3 regions of the Burkholderia sp. 22PA0099 genome follow, and region 2 is predicted to be linked to each of the others. Evidence: predicted binding sites of a transcription regulator. Region 2 holds the regulator's gene; each other region holds the start of a gene.
What was found. Region 2 encodes LexA, which represses DNA repair genes until DNA is damaged. Its sites were predicted from a motif close to ACTGTATNNNNATACAGT; they were not measured.

Region 1 (5,843 bases), 1.1 Mb from region 2:
CGCCGGCCGTGGCCTCCGCGCCGGCTCCCGCGTCCACGCCGGCGCCCGCGCCGCAGAAGACCGCGCAACTGTTCGCGCAAACCAACGACACGCAGAACGCGGTGCTGCATTTCGTGCGCAACGCCGACGGCACGTTGACCGCCAAGCCCGTGCTGGCGACGGGCGGCAAGGGCACCAACGGCGTGAACTACTTCATGGGCAACATCGTCGCGCCCGACGCGCTGACCAGCAACAACAGCGTCGTGGTCTCGCCGGACGGCACGCGCCTGTTCGTCGCCAATGCGGGCGACAACACCGTCAGCGTGTTCGCGATTTCGGGCAGCGATCTGAGCTTGCTGGCGGTGTCGCCCACGGGCGGCGTGCGGCCGACTTCGCTCGCGTTCGCGAACGGCGTGCTCTACGTCACGCATCAGCAGGGCGCGCAGGAACTGGGCGCCTACCGCCTTGGCGCGGACGGCAAGCTCACCTCGATCGGCCAGTACGCGGTGGTGGTGCAGGATGCGCTGCCGACGGAAGTGTCGGTCAGCCCCGACGGCAAGTACGTGATCGTCAACGGCTTCCTGCGCACCGTCACGCCGACCGCGCCGCTGAACATGCTGCTGGCCTTCCCGGTGCAGGCCGACGGCACGCTCGGCACGCCGGTCGACAGCAGCTCGATCGGCGTCGGCCCGTTCGGCGCGCGCTTCGGCTCGGGTGCGCTGGCGTCGAGCTATTTCGTGACCGACGCGGCGGGCGGCACCGTTGAATCGTTCGGCTTCTCGTCGTCGACGGGCGCGTTCGCCTCGACCGGTTCGCCGATCACCGTGACCGGCCAGGCCGCGCCGTGCTGGATCACCGTGACGCCGGACAACCGTTTCGCCTACATCGGCAACGGCAGCGGCGCGATCTCGCTGTTCTCGATCGACAGCACCGGCAAGATGGCGCTGGTGAACGCGTCGATCGCCACCGAAACGCCGGTCGCGGGGCAAACGTCGGCGTTCGCGAACGATTCGTGGGTCAGCCCGGACGGCAAGTTCCTCTACCAGGACTACGCCGGCGACGACAAGATCGTCGCGTATGCGATCGGCGCGAACGGCGCGCTGACCAAGCTCGGCGAGCAGCCGGCCAACACCCAGTCGAAGATCAGCCTGCAGGGCATGACGGGGATCTGACGCGGGCGGGCCTTGGGCGGCCCTGAGCCGTTACAAGCGGCCCGAGCCCACGGGCCGCTTGTAGCTCAATCCGCCGCGAACGCCACGGCGGCGTGCGCATGCAGCGCCGTCGTGTCGTAGACGTTCAGCGGCGAATCCTGTTCGCCGATCAGCAGCGTGATCTCGGTGCAGCCGAGGATCACGGCCTGCGCGCCGCGCTCGGCCAGCCGGCCGATGATGGCCGCGTAGGCGGCGCGCGAGGCGGCCTCGATCCGGCCGTGGCACAGCTCATCGTAGATCACGCGGTGCACCGTCTCGCGATCGTCGGCATCGGGCGTCAGCACCTCGATGCCGAAACGTTCGGCGAGCCGCTGCGCGTAGAACGGCAGTTCCATCGTGTAGCGCGTGCCGAGCAGGGCGACGCGGCGCACGCCGGCCGCCTGCAGCGCCGCGCCGGTCGGGTCGGCGATATGCAGGAACGGCAGCGTGACGGCCGCCTCGATCGCCTCGGCCACGCGGTGCATGGTGTTGGTGGTCAGCACGATGAGGTCCGCGCCGGCCGCCTGAAGCTGGCGCGCCGCGCCGGCCATCCGTTCGCCGAGCGCGTGCCAGTCCTGTTCGCGCTGCAAGGCCTCGATCTCGGCGAAATCGACCGTCACCAGCACGCTTTTCGCGTTGTGATGGCCGCCGTGCCGCGCCTTCGATTCGCGATTGATCAGCCGGTAATACTCCGCCGACGATTCCCAGCTCATGCCGCCGATCAGGCCGATCGTTTTCATGGATACTCCGTGCGTGTGGGTCGTGAGGTGCTGCCGAGTATAGGTCGCGGGCCGCCGCGGTGGCGGTACGGTTCGGGGCGGGAACGGCCGGTACGGATCGAGCGATCGGGCCATGACGGCGAAGGTTGATCGGGCGAGCGCGGCTGCCGTATGCTCGTGGCCTGACCACTCTGCGGCGCTTGCATGCGCAAGGACGGCTCCCATGCTGCACTACGACCCGGCTCACTGGATGGCGTTTTTCGGCATGGCCGTGCTGCTCAATATCGCGCCGGGGCCGGACATCGCGTTCATCCTCGGGCACACCGTTCGCAATGGCCGGCGGCACGGTTTCGCGGCCATGCTCGGCGTATGGAGCGGGGCGCTGTTCCATGTGGCGTGCGCGGCCGTGGGGCTGTCGGCGATCCTGTATGCGTCGGCCAGCCTGTTTCTGGCCGTCAAGTGGATCGGCGTGGGCTATCTGGCCTGGCTCGGCATCCAGTCGCTGCGCTCGAAGGGCGGCGCGCTCGAAATCCCGTCGCCCCCGCCGCGCACCGTCGCGCAGGTCTACCGGCAGGGCGTGCTGATCGACATCCTCAATCCGAAAGTGGCGATTTTCTTTCTCGCGCTGCTGCCGCAGTTCGTGGTGGCGGGCGCCGGCCCGGTACCGCTCCAGCTCGGCGTGCACGGCACGCTGATCATCGCCGTGGCGGCGCTGATCGAGCCGCCGCTGATCGTGCTCGGCGCCAGGCTCTCGCAGGGCCTGCGCGCCAACCGCCGCGTGTCGGCGTGGCTCGACCGGGCGCTCGGTGCGTTCTTCCTCGGGCTGGCCGCCAAACTGGCCGCGTTTCGGCACGGATAAACCGCTGATCCGGCCCCGCCGGCCGGTTTTGCCCACGCAGGCAAAATCGCAACGCGACAACACGGCGGCACTGTTTTTTTGTACAGTATCGCTACCTTGGATACGCCCGCCACGCCCCTCGATTCCGCTGATTCCGTTGCGCCGTCCGCCTCGCCGGGCGGCGTGGCGGCGTTCGCGCGCAAGATCATCCATCTCGATTGCGACTGCTTCTATGCGTCCGTCGAGATGCGCGACGATCCCTCGCTGCGCGGGCGGCCGCTCGCGGTCGGCGGCCGGCCCGACCGGCGCGGCGTGATCGCCACCTGCAATTACGAAGCGCGGCGCTTCGGCGTGCATTCGGCGATGTCGTCGGCGCTGGCCATGCGCAAGTGCCCGGGCTTGCTGATCATCCCGCCGTCGATGGAGAAATACCGCATCGCGTCGCGCGCCATCATGGATATCTACCGCGACTACACGCCCGAGGTCGAGCCGCTGTCGCTCGACGAGGCCTACCTCGACGTGAGCCGCGCCGAGCGCTGCCAGGGTAGCGCCACGCTGATCGCGCGCGAGATTCGCGAGCGCGTGCGCGACACGGTGGGGGTGACCGTCTCGGCCGGCGTCGCGCCGAACAAGTTCATCGCCAAGATCGCCTCCGACTGGAACAAGCCCGACGGCCTGTTCGTGGTGCGCCCGCCGCAGATCGACGCGTTCGTGGCCGCGCTGCCGGTGCGCAAGCTGTTCGGCGTGGGCCGCGTGACCGCCGCGAAGCTGGAGCGGCTCGGCATCGAGACCTGCGCGCAGTTGCGCGGCTGGTCGCAGATCGACCTGCATCGCGAATTCGGCTCGTTCGGCCGGCGGCTGTTCGAGCTGTCGCGCGGCATCGACGAGCGGCGCGTGCATGCCGATCGCGAGCGCAAGTCGGTCAGCGTCGAAAACACCTACGTGAGCGATCTGACCACGCCCGCGCAATGCGCCGAGGAGTTGCGCAAGCTCGTGGTCCAGCTCGACGCGCGGATTGCGCGCACCAATTCGCTGCGCACGATCCGCAAGCTGTTCGTGAAGATCCGTTTCGCCGATTTCCAGCGCACCACGGTCGAATGCGTGGCCGAGGCGACCGATGCCGATACTGCCGTGGCGCTGCTCGAAAAAGGGCTGGTGCGGCGGCAGCAGGCGGTGCGGCTGCTCGGCGTGGGCGTGCGTGTCGATGAGGATACGGCCGAGCGGCACGGCCAGATCGCGTTGTTCGGTGATGACGATGACGATGAAGGCGACGGCCAGGACGGCAACGGTGAGGATGAAGCGGGCGAGGGCATCGTCGCGCCTTGAGCCGAGCGCCCGGCTGCGGCCAATGAAAAACGGCGCTCACTGCGAAGTGAGCGCCGTCGTGCACCGGCAGCGCGTCAGTCGTGCGCCGCTGGTTCGGGGCCGTGCCGGCCTCAGTGCGCCGTCGCCGTCATGCCGTTGTGACGCAGCAGCGCGTCGATTTCCGGCTCGCGGCCGCGGAACGCCTTGAACGATTCCATCGCCGGGCGGCTGCCGCCCACTTCGAGGATCTCGCGGCGGTAGCGCGTGCCGGTGGCCGCGTCGAGCACGGTGCCGCCGGCTTTCGCCGCTTCCTCGAAGGCCGCGTACGCATCGGCCGACAGCACCTCGGCCCACTTGTAGCTGTAGTAGCCGGCCGCGTAACCGCCCGCGAAGATATGGCTGAACGTGTTCGGCCAGCGCGAGAACGGCGATTGCGGGATCACGTGGAAGCGCTCGTTGATGTCGCGCGCGAATTCCACCGCGCCCACCGTGCCGGCCGGATCGAAATCGATGTGCAGCAGCATGTCGTACATCGAGAACACGATCTGGCGCAGCGTGCCGAGGCCGCTCTGGAAGTTCTTCGCGGCCAGCATCTTGTCGAACAGCTCGCGCGGCAGCGACGCGCCCGATTCGACGTGCGAGGACATCGAGGTCAGCACGTCCCATTCCCAGCAGAAGTTCTCCATGAACTGCGACGGCAGTTCCACCGCATCCCATTCCACGCCGTTGATGCCCGACACGCCGAGTTCCTCGACGCGCGTCAGCATGTGATGCAGGCCGTGGCCGAACTCGTGGAACAGCGTGATCACTTCATCGTGCGTGAAGCAGGCGGGCTTGCCGCCGACCGGCGCCGAGAAGTTGCAGGTCAGGTAGGCCACCGGCGTCTGCACGCCCGTGGCGCGTTTGGCGCGGGTGCGAGCGTCGTCCATCCAGGCGCCGCCGCGCTTGCCTTCGCGTGCGTACAGGTCGAGGTAGAACTGGGCGACCAGCGTGCCGTCCGGGTTCTCGACGCGGAAGAAGCGCACGTCCGGATGCCAGACCGGCGCGTCGTCGCGGCGGATCTTCACGCCGAACAGCGTTTCGGTGACGGTGAACAGGCCTTGAAGCACGGCCGGCTCCGGGAAGTACTGCTTGACCTCGTTTTCCGAGAACGCGTAGCGTTGCTCGCGCAGCTTCTCGGCCGCGAACGCGATATCCCACGGCGCCAGTTCGCTCATGCCGAGCGTGCCCGAGGCGAACGCGCGCAGTTCTTCCCAGTCGCGCTCCGCGTGCGGACGCGCACGCACGGCCAGATCTTCGAGGAACGCGGTGACCTGGGCCGGCGATTCGGCCATCTTCGGCGCGAGCGAGACTTCCGCGAAGTTCGCGTAGCCGAGCATCTGCGCTTCCTCGCGGCGCAACGCGAGTGTTTCCGCGACGATCCTGGTGTTGTCCCATTCGGTCTTGCCGCCGCCGTATTGCGGGCCGAGTTCCGAGGCGCGCGTCACGTAGGCGCGGTACATCGTCTCGCGCATCGCGCGGTTTTCCGAGTATTGCAGCACCGGGAAATACGACGGGAAGTGCAGCGTGAATTTCCAGCCGTCCTTGCTTTCGCGCTGCGCCGCTTCGCGGGCGGCTTCGATCGCGTCGCCGGGCAGGCCGGCCAGTTCGGCTTCGGATTGCGCGTAGTACGCATAGCCGTTGGTCGCGTCGAGCACGTGGTCGGAGAACGCCTTCGACAGCGCGGCCTGCTGCTCCTGCAACTCGGCGAAGCGCGGCTTGCGATCTTCGGGCAGCTCCGCGCCGGACAGGCGGAAATCGCGCAGCGAGTTG
Region 2 (5,843 bases):
CCGTGCGCACCACGAACGGCAGGCCGATGAAGGTCAGCGCCACCAGCACGCCGAGCGGCGTAAACGCCACCTTGATGCCGAGCGGCACCAGGTATTGCCCGAGCCAGCCGTTCTGCGCGTAGACGGCGGCCAGCGAAATGCCGGCCACCGAGGTGGGCAACGCGAACGGCAGGTCGACGATCGCGTCCACCAGCCGCTTAAACGGGAACGTGTAGCGCACCAGCACCCAGGCCACCAGGAAACCGAACACGGCATTGATGAGCGCGCCACCGAGCGCCGCGAGGAACGTGAGCCGGTAGGACGCCACCACGCGCGCGGAGGTGGTCGCCGCGACGAACTGGTCCCAGGTCAGCGTGGCCGTTTTGAGGAAGGTGGAGGCAAGCGGTATCAGCACCACGAGGCTCAAATAGGCCACCGTGATCCCGAGCGTCAAGCCGAAGCCGGGCAATGCGCTCGGCTTGCGGAAGGTGTACGTCGTCATGCGAAAGCGCTTCCTAGGTTGACTTGGGAGACGCGGCCGCCGGGAGATTTCCGGGCGGCCGCGCTGGGTGCTGCGTTATATCGGGCCACGCGTGCCGTGTATTGCCGCGCCGCCTCGGGTTCTGCTGCGTGGCGGCGCGCCCCTCGGGAGCGCGCCGCCGGCTTCCGGCTGCGCGCCGGAAGCGTTACTGCGGTTTGTAGATCGAGTCGAACACGCCGCCGTCGGCGAAGTGCGTCTTCTGCGCGTTGGTCCAGCCGCCGAAGGTGTCGTCGACCGTGTACAGCTTCAGCTTCGGAAACTGCTTGGTCAGCTCGGCCGGCACGTCCTTCGAACGCGGGCGATAGAAGTTGCGCGCCGCGATTTCCTGGCCTTCCTTGCTGTACAGGAAGTTCAGGTAGGCCTCGGCCAGCTTGCGGTCGCCCTTCTTGTCGACCACCTTGTCCACCACCGCCACCGGCGGCTCGGCCAGGATGCTGACCGACGGCACCACGATCTGGAACTTGTCCGGACCGAATTCCTTCAGCGACAGGAACGCCTCGTTTTCCCAGGCGATCAGCACGTCGCCGATATCACGTTGCACGAAGCTGGTGGTGGCGCCACGCGCGCCCGAATCGAGCACGCCGGCATTCTTGTAGAGCTTCGAGACGAAATCCTTGGCCGTCTGCTCGTTGCCGCCCGGCTTGTGCAGGGCGTAGGCCCAGGCCGCCAGGTAGTTCCAGCGCGCGCCGCCCGAGGTCTTCGGGTTCGGCGTGATGATCGACACGCCCGGCTTCACCAGATCGTCCCAATCCTTGATGCCCTTCGGGTTGCCCTTGCGAACCAGGAACACGATGGTCGAGGTGTACGGCGAGGCGTTGTCGGGCAAGCGCTTCTGCCAATCCTTGGCGACGATCCCCTTGTTGGCCAGCGCGTCGATGTCCCAGGCCAGCGCCAGCGTCACCACGTCGGCCTGCAGGCCGTCGAGCACCGAGCGCGCCTGCGCGCCCGAACCGCCGTGCGACTGCTTGAACGTGACGGTTTCGCCCGTCTTGGCCTTCCATTCCTTGCCGAAGGCCTGGTTGATGTCCTGATACAGTTCGCGGGTCGGATCGTAGGAGACGTTCAGCAACGTCGTGTCCGCCAGTGCATGCGTGGCCCCGCCCAGCGCCGCCGCGCCGACCGCCAGTGTTGCGATAAGACGGCGAACGCCGCCTGCCAGCCCCGTGTTGCGCTTGACCATCCCGGTGATCTCCAAAGGTTCGTGGATCGTTTTTTGCAATGTCGGGTCAGTCTAGCGAACAGCTTTCATCATTAAAAATAATCGTTATTCATTCTTTTAGAAGAAAAAGTGGTAAAGACCGCCCGACGGACGGTTGAGGCATGGAAACCGGCGCTGGAACGCCCTTTGATGGCGTCGGAACCGGCGTCATAGCGACGAACTTCAAGTAACGCTTGAAATTCCCGAACTACTGTATAAAAATACAGATCACTGTCTATCCATACAGTTGATCATGACCAAACTCACCGCACGTCAGCAGCAAGTATTCGATCTGGTCCGCCGCGCGATCGAGCGCACCGGCTTCCCGCCCACCCGGGCGGAAATCGCGGCCGAGCTGGGTTTCAGTTCGCCGAATGCGGCCGAGGAGCACCTTCGGGCGCTGGCCCGCAAGGGCGTGATCGAGCTGGCCGCCGGCGCGTCGCGCGGCATCCGCCTGCTCGGCCTCGAGGATTCCCCCTATCAGTTCACGCTGCCCCACGCGGGGCTGATGCAGCTTTCGCTGCCGCTGGTCGGCCGGGTGGCGGCAGGCAGCCCGATCCTGGCGCAAGAACACATCTCGCAGCATTACGCCTGCGATCCGGCGCTGTTCACGAGCAAACCCGATTACCTGCTGAAGGTGCGCGGCCTGTCGATGCGCGACGCCGGCATCCTCGACGGCGACCTGCTCGCCGTGCAGAAGCGCACCGAGGCGAAGGACGGCCAGATCATCGTCGCGCGGCTCGGCGACGACGTCACGGTCAAGCGCCTGAAGCGCCATTCCACGGGCCTCGAACTGATTGCCGAGAACCCCGATTACGAAAACATCTTCGTGAAGGCCGGCAGCGCGGAGTTCGCGCTCGAAGGTATTGCCGTCGGTCTGATCCGGTCCGGCGAACTCTGATTCCCGCCGTCCCGCCACGCTGCCCCGATCTGGAGAAACGCCATGGAACGCCTCGCTCGTCTGCTGCCTTTCCGTCAATTCGGTCGTCTGCGCCATCTGCGCGGTCGCACGCCCTGTGCACCGCTCGCGGCTGATGTCGGCGCACCGGCCTCCTCCGGGGCGGCCGAGCCGGCTTCCTTGCTGCCATCGGCGCTGCCGGCCTTTGCCCGCGTTTCGCTGAATGCCGGGCTCCATCACGCCGAGCCGGCTCGGCGCGCGCCGGTACGCGTCTATCACGGGTCGTCGCGGCTCATCATGGTCGGCTCGATCGATGCGGTGTGCCGCATGATCGACGATTGCATCGCCCAGGAACGTTCGGCCGTCTGAGCCGTCTCTGGATACTGACCGTATCCACGCGGAGGCCCCGTGCCCGTTTCCTTATCCCCCGGTTCTTCGCCTCGCCGCGGCTGGCTCAAGCCGCTGGCATGGGTCGTCGTCGCCCTGCTCGTCTTGGCCACGGTGATTTATGCGTTCGCCTCGCCGTATCTCGCCCTGCGCGATCTCAAGCAGGCTGTCGATGCGCGCGATGCGCAGGCGATCAGCCGCTTCGTCGATTACCCGGCGTTGCGCATCAGCCTCAAGCAGCAACTGGCCGATGAGTTGATGCGTCGCATCGATCTCCAACGCCATAACAATCCGCTCGCCATGCTCGGCGCGATGATCGGCTCCGCGCTGATCGGGCCGCTCGTCGATGCGTATGCCACGCCGGAAGGCGTCGCCGCGCTGTTGAGCGGGCTGCCGCCGCGTGGCGATCCGGGCGAACACCCGCCTACGCTCGATCAGCCTGCTCCTGCCCCTGCACCCACGCCTGCACCGCCCGCCTCCGCTGCACCACCGGCCAGCGGCGTGCCAGGCCCGAGCACAGCGCCGCAGGCGAACGCCGCTTATCAGAGCGTTAATGAATTCGTGGTGGTGTATCAGCGTAATGCCGGCGACGCTCGCTACGCGGCGATCTTCCGTCGCAGCGGCCTGTTCGGATGGAAACTGAGTGCGATCGATCTGCATCGCTGATGGTTGACTGCCGCGGCCCGCGCGGCAGAGTCGAGGCGGCCAGCCGCGCCGCCTCAATCATGGCCTCGTCGGCCCCTTCAACGCCTCATGCCGCCGCGCTGGCCGCTGCCTCGCGTTCCTTTGCCCGCTCCTCGCGTTGCTCGTCGGCCGACGAGCAGGCCACGAGGATGCTGCACGACACGCGGTCGAGCAGTTGTGTATTGCCCGCGCCCATCCACCAGCGAGACAAACCGCTGCGGCAGCGATGGCCCACCACCACGAGATCGACGTTGAGCGACTTCGCCAGGTTGGCGATTTCGTCGATCGGATAACCGAACGCGAAATGGCCCTCGGCCTGCACGCCGCGCTCGGTCAGCCAGTCCACGCCTTCCTGAAGAATCTCGCGCGCGGTTTCCTCGAAGCGCCCGCAGGCCACGTCGGTCAGCAGGCCCGCGCTCTGGGCGATGCTCGAACGCATGTCGACGACCGACAGCAGATGCGTCTTCGCCTTCAATTGCAGCGCGAGATCCGCACCGCATCGCAAGGCCTTGCGGCCTTCCAGCGTACCGTCGTAACACAGCAGGATGGTCTGGTAGCTCGACATGATCGCCTCCATGCAGAATCGGTCGACGATTTGATCATGGTGCGCCGCAATTCAGGATGCAAGGGATGGAAAACGCGGACACGCAAATAGTTCGCCGATGCCGGATTGCGGTGCAGGCTTGCACGATCCGGTCGCGCACGGCGAGCCGAAAGCGGGACGCGATGCACTAGAATGGCCGCTTCGTGCCGTCCCTTCGTCGACCTCCCGCCTCCGCGCCCATGTCCGCTGCTCCGATCGAATTTCACGATGTCAAAAAAAGCTTCGGCGACAAACGCGTCGTCGACGGCCTGTCGTTTCACGTGCGGCGCGGCGAATGCTTCGGCCTGCTCGGGCCGAACGGCGCGGGCAAGACCACCACGCTGAGGATGCTGCTCGGCATGACCTACCCCGATTCCGGCACGATCCGGCTGTGCGACGAGCCGGTGCCGGCCCGTGCACGGCAGGCGCGGCTGCGCGTCGGCGTCGTGCCGCAATTCGACAACCTCGATCCCGATTTCAGCGTGCGCGAGAACCTGCTCGTGTTCAGCCGCTACTTCGGGCTGTCGGCGCGCGCGGCGCGCGAACTGGTGCCGTCGCTGCTCGAATTCGCCAAGCTCGAAAGCAAGGCCGACGCGAAGGTCGGCGAGTTGTCGGGCGGCATGAAGCGGCGGCTCACGCTGGCGCGCGCGCTCGTCAACGATCCCGACGTGCTGGTGCTCGACGAGCCGACCACCGGGCTCGACCCGCAGGCACGCCATCTGATGTGGGAGCGGCTGCGCTCGCTGCTCGCGCGCGGCAAGACGATCCTGCTGACGACGCATTTCATGGAAGAGGCCGAACGGCTGTGTCACCGGCTCTGCGTGGTCGAATCGGGCCGCAAGATTGCCGAGGGCGCGCCGCAGGCGCTGATCGAAAGCGAGATCGGCTGCGACGTGGTGGAGATCTACGGCCCCGATCCGGCTGCGCTGCGCGACGAACTCGCGCCGTATGCGACGCGCGCCGAAATCAGCGGCGAGACCGTGTTCTGCTACGTCGACGACCCCGCGCCACTGACGCGCAAACTGAAGGGCCGCACCGAACTGCGCTATCTGCACCGGCCCGCGAATCTCGAAGATGTGTTCCTGCGGCTGACCGGCCGCGACATGCAGGATTGACCACCGATGGATACCGGCCACTCGACACCCGCCCGCGACGCGCACGCCGCCCCCTCGGCCTCGGCTCGTTTCGCGATCGCCCTGCCTGCCAACGGGCGCAACTGGATCGCCGTCTGGCGCCGCAACTATCTCGTCTGGAAAAAGCTCGCGCTCGCCTCGATGATCGGCAACCTGGCCGATCCGATGATCTACCTGTTCGGGCTCGGCATGGGCCTCGGCGTGATGCTCGGCCACGTCGACGGGGTGTCGTATATCGCGTTTCTGGCAGCCGGCACGGTGGGCTCGAGCGTGATGATGTCGGCCAGCTTCGAGGCCATGTATTCGGGTTTCTCGCGCATGCAGGTGCAGCGCACCTGGGAAGCGATCATGCACACGCCGCTCTCGCTCGGCGACATCGTGCTCGGGGAAATCATCTGGGCCGCCAGCAAGGCGATGCTGTCGGGCACGGCGATCATGGT
Region 3 (5,843 bases), 1.7 Mb from region 2:
GCCCGCGTTCGTGCGCGGGAATGCCGGGGCCGGTGTCTTCCACATCGATGTGCACCACCCCGGTGGCGGGGCGGTGGGCGTGATGGGCGTCGTCGGCCAGCGTCGCGGTGGGGGCGATGGCCACGCGCACCGTGATCCGCCCGCCTTCCGGTGTGTAGCGGATCGCGTTGTCGATCAGGTTGCCGAGCATCTCGCGCAGCATCACGGGGTTGCCGTCGATGAGCGCAGGCGGCGAAGGCAGTGCGTTGCCGGCCGGTGGTTCGTCGGGCGGCTCGCTGTTTTCGGCGTCCGGCATGTCGTCCGGCCCTTCGTAGCCGAGATCCATGCGTTTCGCGAACGCAGCCTGTACCCAGTCGCGCACGGTCACGCGCGCCAGCGCCAGCGGATCGACCGGCTCGAACGTCAGCCCGCTCGCGCGATTCTCGGCGCGCGCCAGCGCCAGCAATTGCGTGACGAGCCGCGCGGCCTGCTCGGAGCTGGCCGCGATCTGTTCGAGCGAGTGCCCGACCTCGGCCGAAACCTCGTGACGCAGTGCGAATTCGGCCTGGGTGCGCAACCCGGCCAGCGGCGTCTTCATCTGATGGGCGGCGTCGGCGATGAAGCGCTTTTGCAGCGCGATGTTCTGTTCGAGTCGGGCGAGCAGATCGTTGAACGAGGTGACGAGCGGCTCGATTTCGGGCGGCGCGCGTTGCGCATCGACGGGCGAGAGATCGTCGGGGCGGCGGTTGCGGATGTGCGCCTGCAGGGCGGTCAGCGGCGCGAGGCCGCGCGACAGCCCGAACCACACCAGCACGATTGCCAGCGGCAGGATCACGAACTGCGGCAGGATCACGCCCTTGATGATGTCGTTGGCGAGCGCGTTGCGCTTGTCGAGCGTCTCGCTGACCTGCACCAGCACCGGTTGCGCACCGCTCGCGCCGGGCAGCGCGACGGTGGTGTAGGCGACGCGGATGTCGTTGCCGCGCAGCAGGTCGTTGCGGAACAGCACGAGGCCGGGCGGCGGGCGGTCGTCGTCGCGCGGCAGCGGCAGGTCGGCCTCGCCGGCCACCAGTTCGCCGCGCGTGCCGAGCACCTGGAAGTAGACGCTGTCGACGTTGTCGGTGCGCAGCAGGTCGAGCGTGGCCTTGGGCAGCACCAGCTCGGCCACGCCGTTGACGGGCGTGATCTGCCGCGCGAGCACGTAGGCGTCGGTTTCGAGCGCACGGTCGAACGGGCCGTCGGCGATGGTTTTCGCCACCAGATAGGTGACGGCGATGCTCATCGGCCAGAGCAGCAAGAGCGGCGCCAGCATCCAGTCGAGGATTTCGCCGAACAGCGAGCGCGGCCGGCCGGTATCGGTGGATTCGCCCTCGTCGGGCGGCGCGAACGGGTTCTCGTAGCGCGCGTCGCGTTCGGCGTCGTGCGGATCTTGCGGCCGAGGCTTGGGCCGGGCGCGCGGCGGGCGGAACGGCGTGGCCATCGCGGGGCGCGGCGGCCCGTCAGCGCAGCGGCGGGAGCGCCGCCGGTGCTTCCGACGTGGCCGCGGTGGCCGTGGCCACACTTGCGGCCGGTTCGGCCGCCGCTTTCTCCATGCAGTAGCCGAGCCCGCGCACGGTCAGGATGCGCACGCCGCTCGGCTCGATCTTCTTGCGCAGCCGGTGCACATAGACCTCGATCGCGTTGTTGCTGACTTCCTCGCCCCATTCGCACAGGTGATCGACGAGCTGCTCCTTCGAGACGAGCCGGCCGATCCGTTGCAACAGCACTTCGAGCAGGCCGAGCTCGCGCGCCGACAAATCGAGCACGCGTTCGTTGGCGTAGGCGAGCCGGCCCACCTGGTCGAAGCTCAACGAGCCATGGCGGATCACCGTCGGGCCACCGCCGGCGCCGCGCCGCGTGAGGGCGCGTACGCGCGCTTCGAGTTCGTTCAGCGCGAAGGGCTTGGCCATGTAGTCGTCGGCGCCGAGGTCGAGGCCCTTGACGCGTTCGTCGACGCTGTCCGCGGCGGTCAGTATCAGCACCGGCAAGACCGAGTTGCGTGCGCGCAGGCGCCGCAACACGTCGAGACCGGGCATTTTCGGCAGGCCGAGATCGAGAATCAGGAGGTCGAACGTCTGCATCGACAGCGCGGTATCGGCCTCGACGCCGTTCGCGACGTGATCGACGGCATAGCCCGATTGGCGGAGTGATCGGGTCAAACCGTCCGCGAGTATGCTGTCATCTTCGGCAATCAGGATTCGCATGGTGCGTGGCCGCGGCGCGCGAGGCGGCGTGCGGGCGCCTGCGCGGGTGTCTCCGGAGGGTCGGGATGAGTCGTGCGGAACCCGCAATTCGGGCTTGCACAAACTACTGTTTTTTTATACAGTGTCTGCATTCGTGCACCTAACGGCTTGTCGCCCGGTGTGCCCCAATCAGACGCTGCTCATCATAGCAAAGGACGATTCATGGAAGATAGTAAGAAAGGCGCCGGGCTGACCGCGGAAAAGAGCAAGGCGCTGGCGGCAGCGCTGGCCCAGATCGAGAAGCAGTTCGGCAAGGGCTCGATCATGAAGCTCGGCGATGCCGAGGCCATGGAAGACATCCAGGTCGTCTCCACCGGTTCGCTCGGTCTCGATATCGCGCTCGGCGTCGGTGGCTTGCCGCGCGGCCGCGTCGTCGAAATCTACGGCCCGGAATCGTCGGGTAAAACCACCCTCACGCTGCAAGTGATTGCCGAAATGCAAAAGCTCGGCGGCACGGCGGCATTCATCGACGCGGAACACGCGCTCGACGTCCAGTACGCCTCGAAGCTCGGCGTCAACGTGCCGGAGCTGCTGATCTCGCAGCCGGACACGGGCGAGCAGGCACTGGAAATCACCGATGCGCTGGTGCGTTCGGGCTCGATCGACATGATCGTGATCGACTCGGTCGCGGCGCTGGTGCCGAAGGCCGAAATCGAAGGCGAAATGGGCGATTCGCTGCCGGGCCTGCAGGCTCGCCTGATGTCGCAGGCGCTGCGCAAGCTCACGGGCACGATCAAGCGCACGAACTGCCTGGTGATCTTCATCAACCAGATCCGCATGAAGATCGGCGTGATGTTCGGCAACCCGGAAACCACCACGGGCGGCAATGCGCTGAAGTTCTACGCGTCGGTGCGTCTCGACATCCGCCGGATCGGCTCGATCAAGAAGAACGACGAGGTGATCGGCAACGAAACGCGCGTCAAGGTCGTCAAGAACAAGGTCGCGCCGCCGTTCCGCGAGGCGATCTTCGATATCTTGTATGGCGAAGGCATTTCGCGTCAGGGCGAAATCATCGATCTCGGCGTGCAGGCGAAGATCGTCGACAAGGCCGGCGCCTGGTACAGCTACAACGGCGAGAAGATCGGCCAGGGCAAGGACAACGCGCGTGAATTCCTGCGCGAGAACAGCGATGTCGCTCGCGAGATCGAGAATCGTATCCGCGAATCGCTCGGTGTGGTGGCCATGCCGCAAGGCGGCGTGGTCGCGGGCGCCGGCGCTGCCGAGGACGAGATCCTCGACGAAGAAGAGTGATGCGTCGCAGCCGGGAGCGCTCGGACGATTCGTCGGCCACGTCGTCGCGCGAGGATCGCGCGGCCGACGAACGGCAAACGAGCCGCCCGGTGCGCTCCGGTGCTGCGCAATCGCAGGAGGGGCGGCCGGATGGCCGCTCCGCAACGAGGGCATCCGACGATGCCCTCGTTGCGTTTCAGCGCGGGGTCGGCGCGCCCGGTGATCCTGCCGACCTGTTCGATCCCGACGAATCGTTCGACGCACACGATACGGCGCGCGGCATCCGCAGCCGTACCGTGCGCAACGGTGCGGGCCGGGCCGCCTCCACCGGCCTGTCGCGGGCGGGCGGCTCGTTTACCCCGGCAACCGGGGCATTACAACCGCAGGCGTCGCGTCGCGAAGCGCCGGCGTCCGAACCGTTCGAGCCGGCTGCTCGCGCTCCAGCCCGGCAGGGCCGCTTCGAAAATGCCGACGGCGATCAATATTCGCGCACCAGCGAGCAGGCCACGCGCCGCACGCGGCGGCGCACCAGCAGCCCGTTCGAGGCGCGAAGCGGCCGCGGCGAACGCGGCGAAGCCACGTCATCCGCCGATTCTTCCTCCGCTCGCGAAGCATCCGTGCCCGAGAACGACACGCGCCGCGCCGCGCCCGCGCGCCCGGCGCGCTCGCTGAAGGGCCGGGCGCTCGGCTATCTCTCGCGCCGCGAATACAGCCGCAGCGAACTGGCGCGCAAGCTCGCGCCGTACGTGGAGGAGGGCGACGATCCCGAGGCCTTGCTCGATGCGCTCGAGCGCGAGAACTGGCTGTCCGATGCCCGGTTTACCGAAAGCCTCGTGCATCGGCGCGCGTCGCGCCTCGGTACGGCCCGCATCCTGGGCGAACTGAAGCGTCATTCGGTCGATGGCGAACTGGTCGAATCGGTGACCGAGCAGCTTCGCGAAACCGAGTTCAGCCGTGCGCAGGCCGTCTGGCGCAAGAAGTTCGGCAGCCTGCCGGGCTCGCCGGCCGAGCGAGCCAAGCAGGCGCGCTTCCTGGCGTCGCGCGGCTTTTCCAGCAGCACGATCGTCAAGATCCTGAAGGGCGGCGAGGACGAGTTCGAGGGTGCCTAAACCCTTGTTTCGTGCTCTCTTTTTAGCCGGGTCCGGCCCTCGATGCTGCACTGCATCCTGTTGCCAATAAGGGTCTAACCGGATATTCGTGGCGATGCGGCAAACCCTCGATAATGCTAAGATCGTGCGGTTTTCCTTATCGGCTTCAACCTTGCGCATGCCGTCATCCAAGCCCGTGTCACGCCCGTCGCGCTTCTGGCGCGCCGTTCCGGCGTTCACCGACCGACGGGGTGGCGTGTGGGGCAGCGTCATCGATCCATCGGTCCTGTCGCATTGCGCGGCGGCGATCAAGGTGATGCAGCCGAGTGGACAGCCGATCCATGAACCCAGGCCCAGCATGCGCTCCGATCGCGAACCCCGTGTCGCCGGCGCCGCCGCGTCGTCCGGCCGGAATTGCCGTTCCGATCGCAGCAGCCAAGCCGTCATCCCCGCCTGCCGAGCACGCATCGCTCACCGCCTCTCTGTTTTTTCCGCTGTTCCCTGCCCCGTTTTCTCCCGCCGCTTCCCGCTTCGTTCCACCGTTCGATTCGCCGTTACCGGTTCGTGCCTTGCGCAACCGGCTGGGCGTCGTGCGGCGGAATCGGGCGCCGCGGCGCGACGGCGCGGTACGGCAGGGCGCGCGATGCGACGCACGGCCGACCGGGTGCTCACTCCGACATGGTCCGGCGTGGGCCGCCTTGCACTGGATGGTGCGGGCGGCTCGCACGAATAATCGGAAACTATTAGTAGAAAGAAGCGACGGTCAATCGACTTTTAATCCAACTCTCCAGACTGAAGGAATCACGCATGAAGATTCACGAGTACCAGGGTAAGGAAATCCTGCGGAAATTCGGTGTCGCGGTCCCGCGCGGCAAGCCGGCGTTCTCGGTGGACGAGGCGCTGAAGGTGGCGGAAGAGCTGGGCGGCCCGGTATGGGTCGTCAAGGCGCAGATTCACGCAGGCGGCCGTGGCAAGGGCGGCGGCGTGAAGGTCGCCAAGTCGCTCGAGCAGGTTCGTGAATACGCCGAACAGATCCTCGGCATGCAGCTCGTCACGCACCAGACCGGTCCGGAAGGCCAGAAGGTCAACCGTCTGATGATCGAAGAAGGCGCGGACATCAAGCAGGAACTGTATGTCAGCCTCGTCGTCGATCGCGTGTCGCAAAAGATCGTTCTGATGGGTTCGAGCGAAGGCGGCATGGACATCGAGGAAGTTGCCGAAAAGCATCCGGAACTGATCCACCACGTCATCGTCGAGCCGTCGA

Region 1: the regulator LexA is predicted to act here: its motif matches at 2,817-2,834, upstream of dinB (DNA polymerase IV).
Region 3: the regulator LexA is predicted to act here: its motif matches at 2,328-2,345, upstream of recA (recombinase RecA).

What each region holds. Positions count from the first base shown of each region.
Region 1 is NZ_CP163165.1:1,459,324-1,465,166, forward strand. It holds gene AB4851_RS22035 (lactonase family protein) at 1-1,151, shown strand, start outside; gene AB4851_RS22040 (aspartate/glutamate racemase family protein) at 1,217-1,909, opposite strand; gene AB4851_RS22045 (LysE family translocator) at 2,112-2,747, shown strand; gene dinB (DNA polymerase IV) at 2,910-4,052, shown strand; gene AB4851_RS22055 (M3 family metallopeptidase) at 4,163-5,843, opposite strand, start outside.
Region 2 is NZ_CP163165.1:2,582,207-2,588,049, forward strand. It holds gene cysT (sulfate ABC transporter permease subunit CysT) at 1-481, opposite strand, end outside; gene AB4851_RS26860 (sulfate ABC transporter substrate-binding protein) at 666-1,700, opposite strand; gene lexA (transcriptional repressor LexA) at 1,972-2,619, shown strand; gene AB4851_RS26870 (hypothetical protein) at 2,662-2,985, shown strand; gene AB4851_RS26875 (DUF2939 domain-containing protein) at 3,025-3,669, shown strand; gene AB4851_RS26880 (universal stress protein) at 3,755-4,252, opposite strand; gene nodI (nodulation factor ABC transporter ATP-binding protein NodI) at 4,471-5,385, shown strand; gene AB4851_RS26890 (ABC transporter permease) at 5,392-5,843, shown strand, end outside.
Region 3 is NZ_CP163165.1:881,521-887,363, forward strand. It holds gene AB4851_RS19230 (sensor histidine kinase) at 1-1,459, opposite strand, end outside; gene AB4851_RS19235 (response regulator) at 1,479-2,222, opposite strand; gene recA (recombinase RecA) at 2,424-3,512, shown strand; gene recX (recombination regulator RecX) at 3,512-4,600, shown strand; gene AB4851_RS19250 (hypothetical protein) at 4,695-5,312, shown strand; gene sucC (ADP-forming succinate--CoA ligase subunit beta) at 5,372-5,843, shown strand, end outside.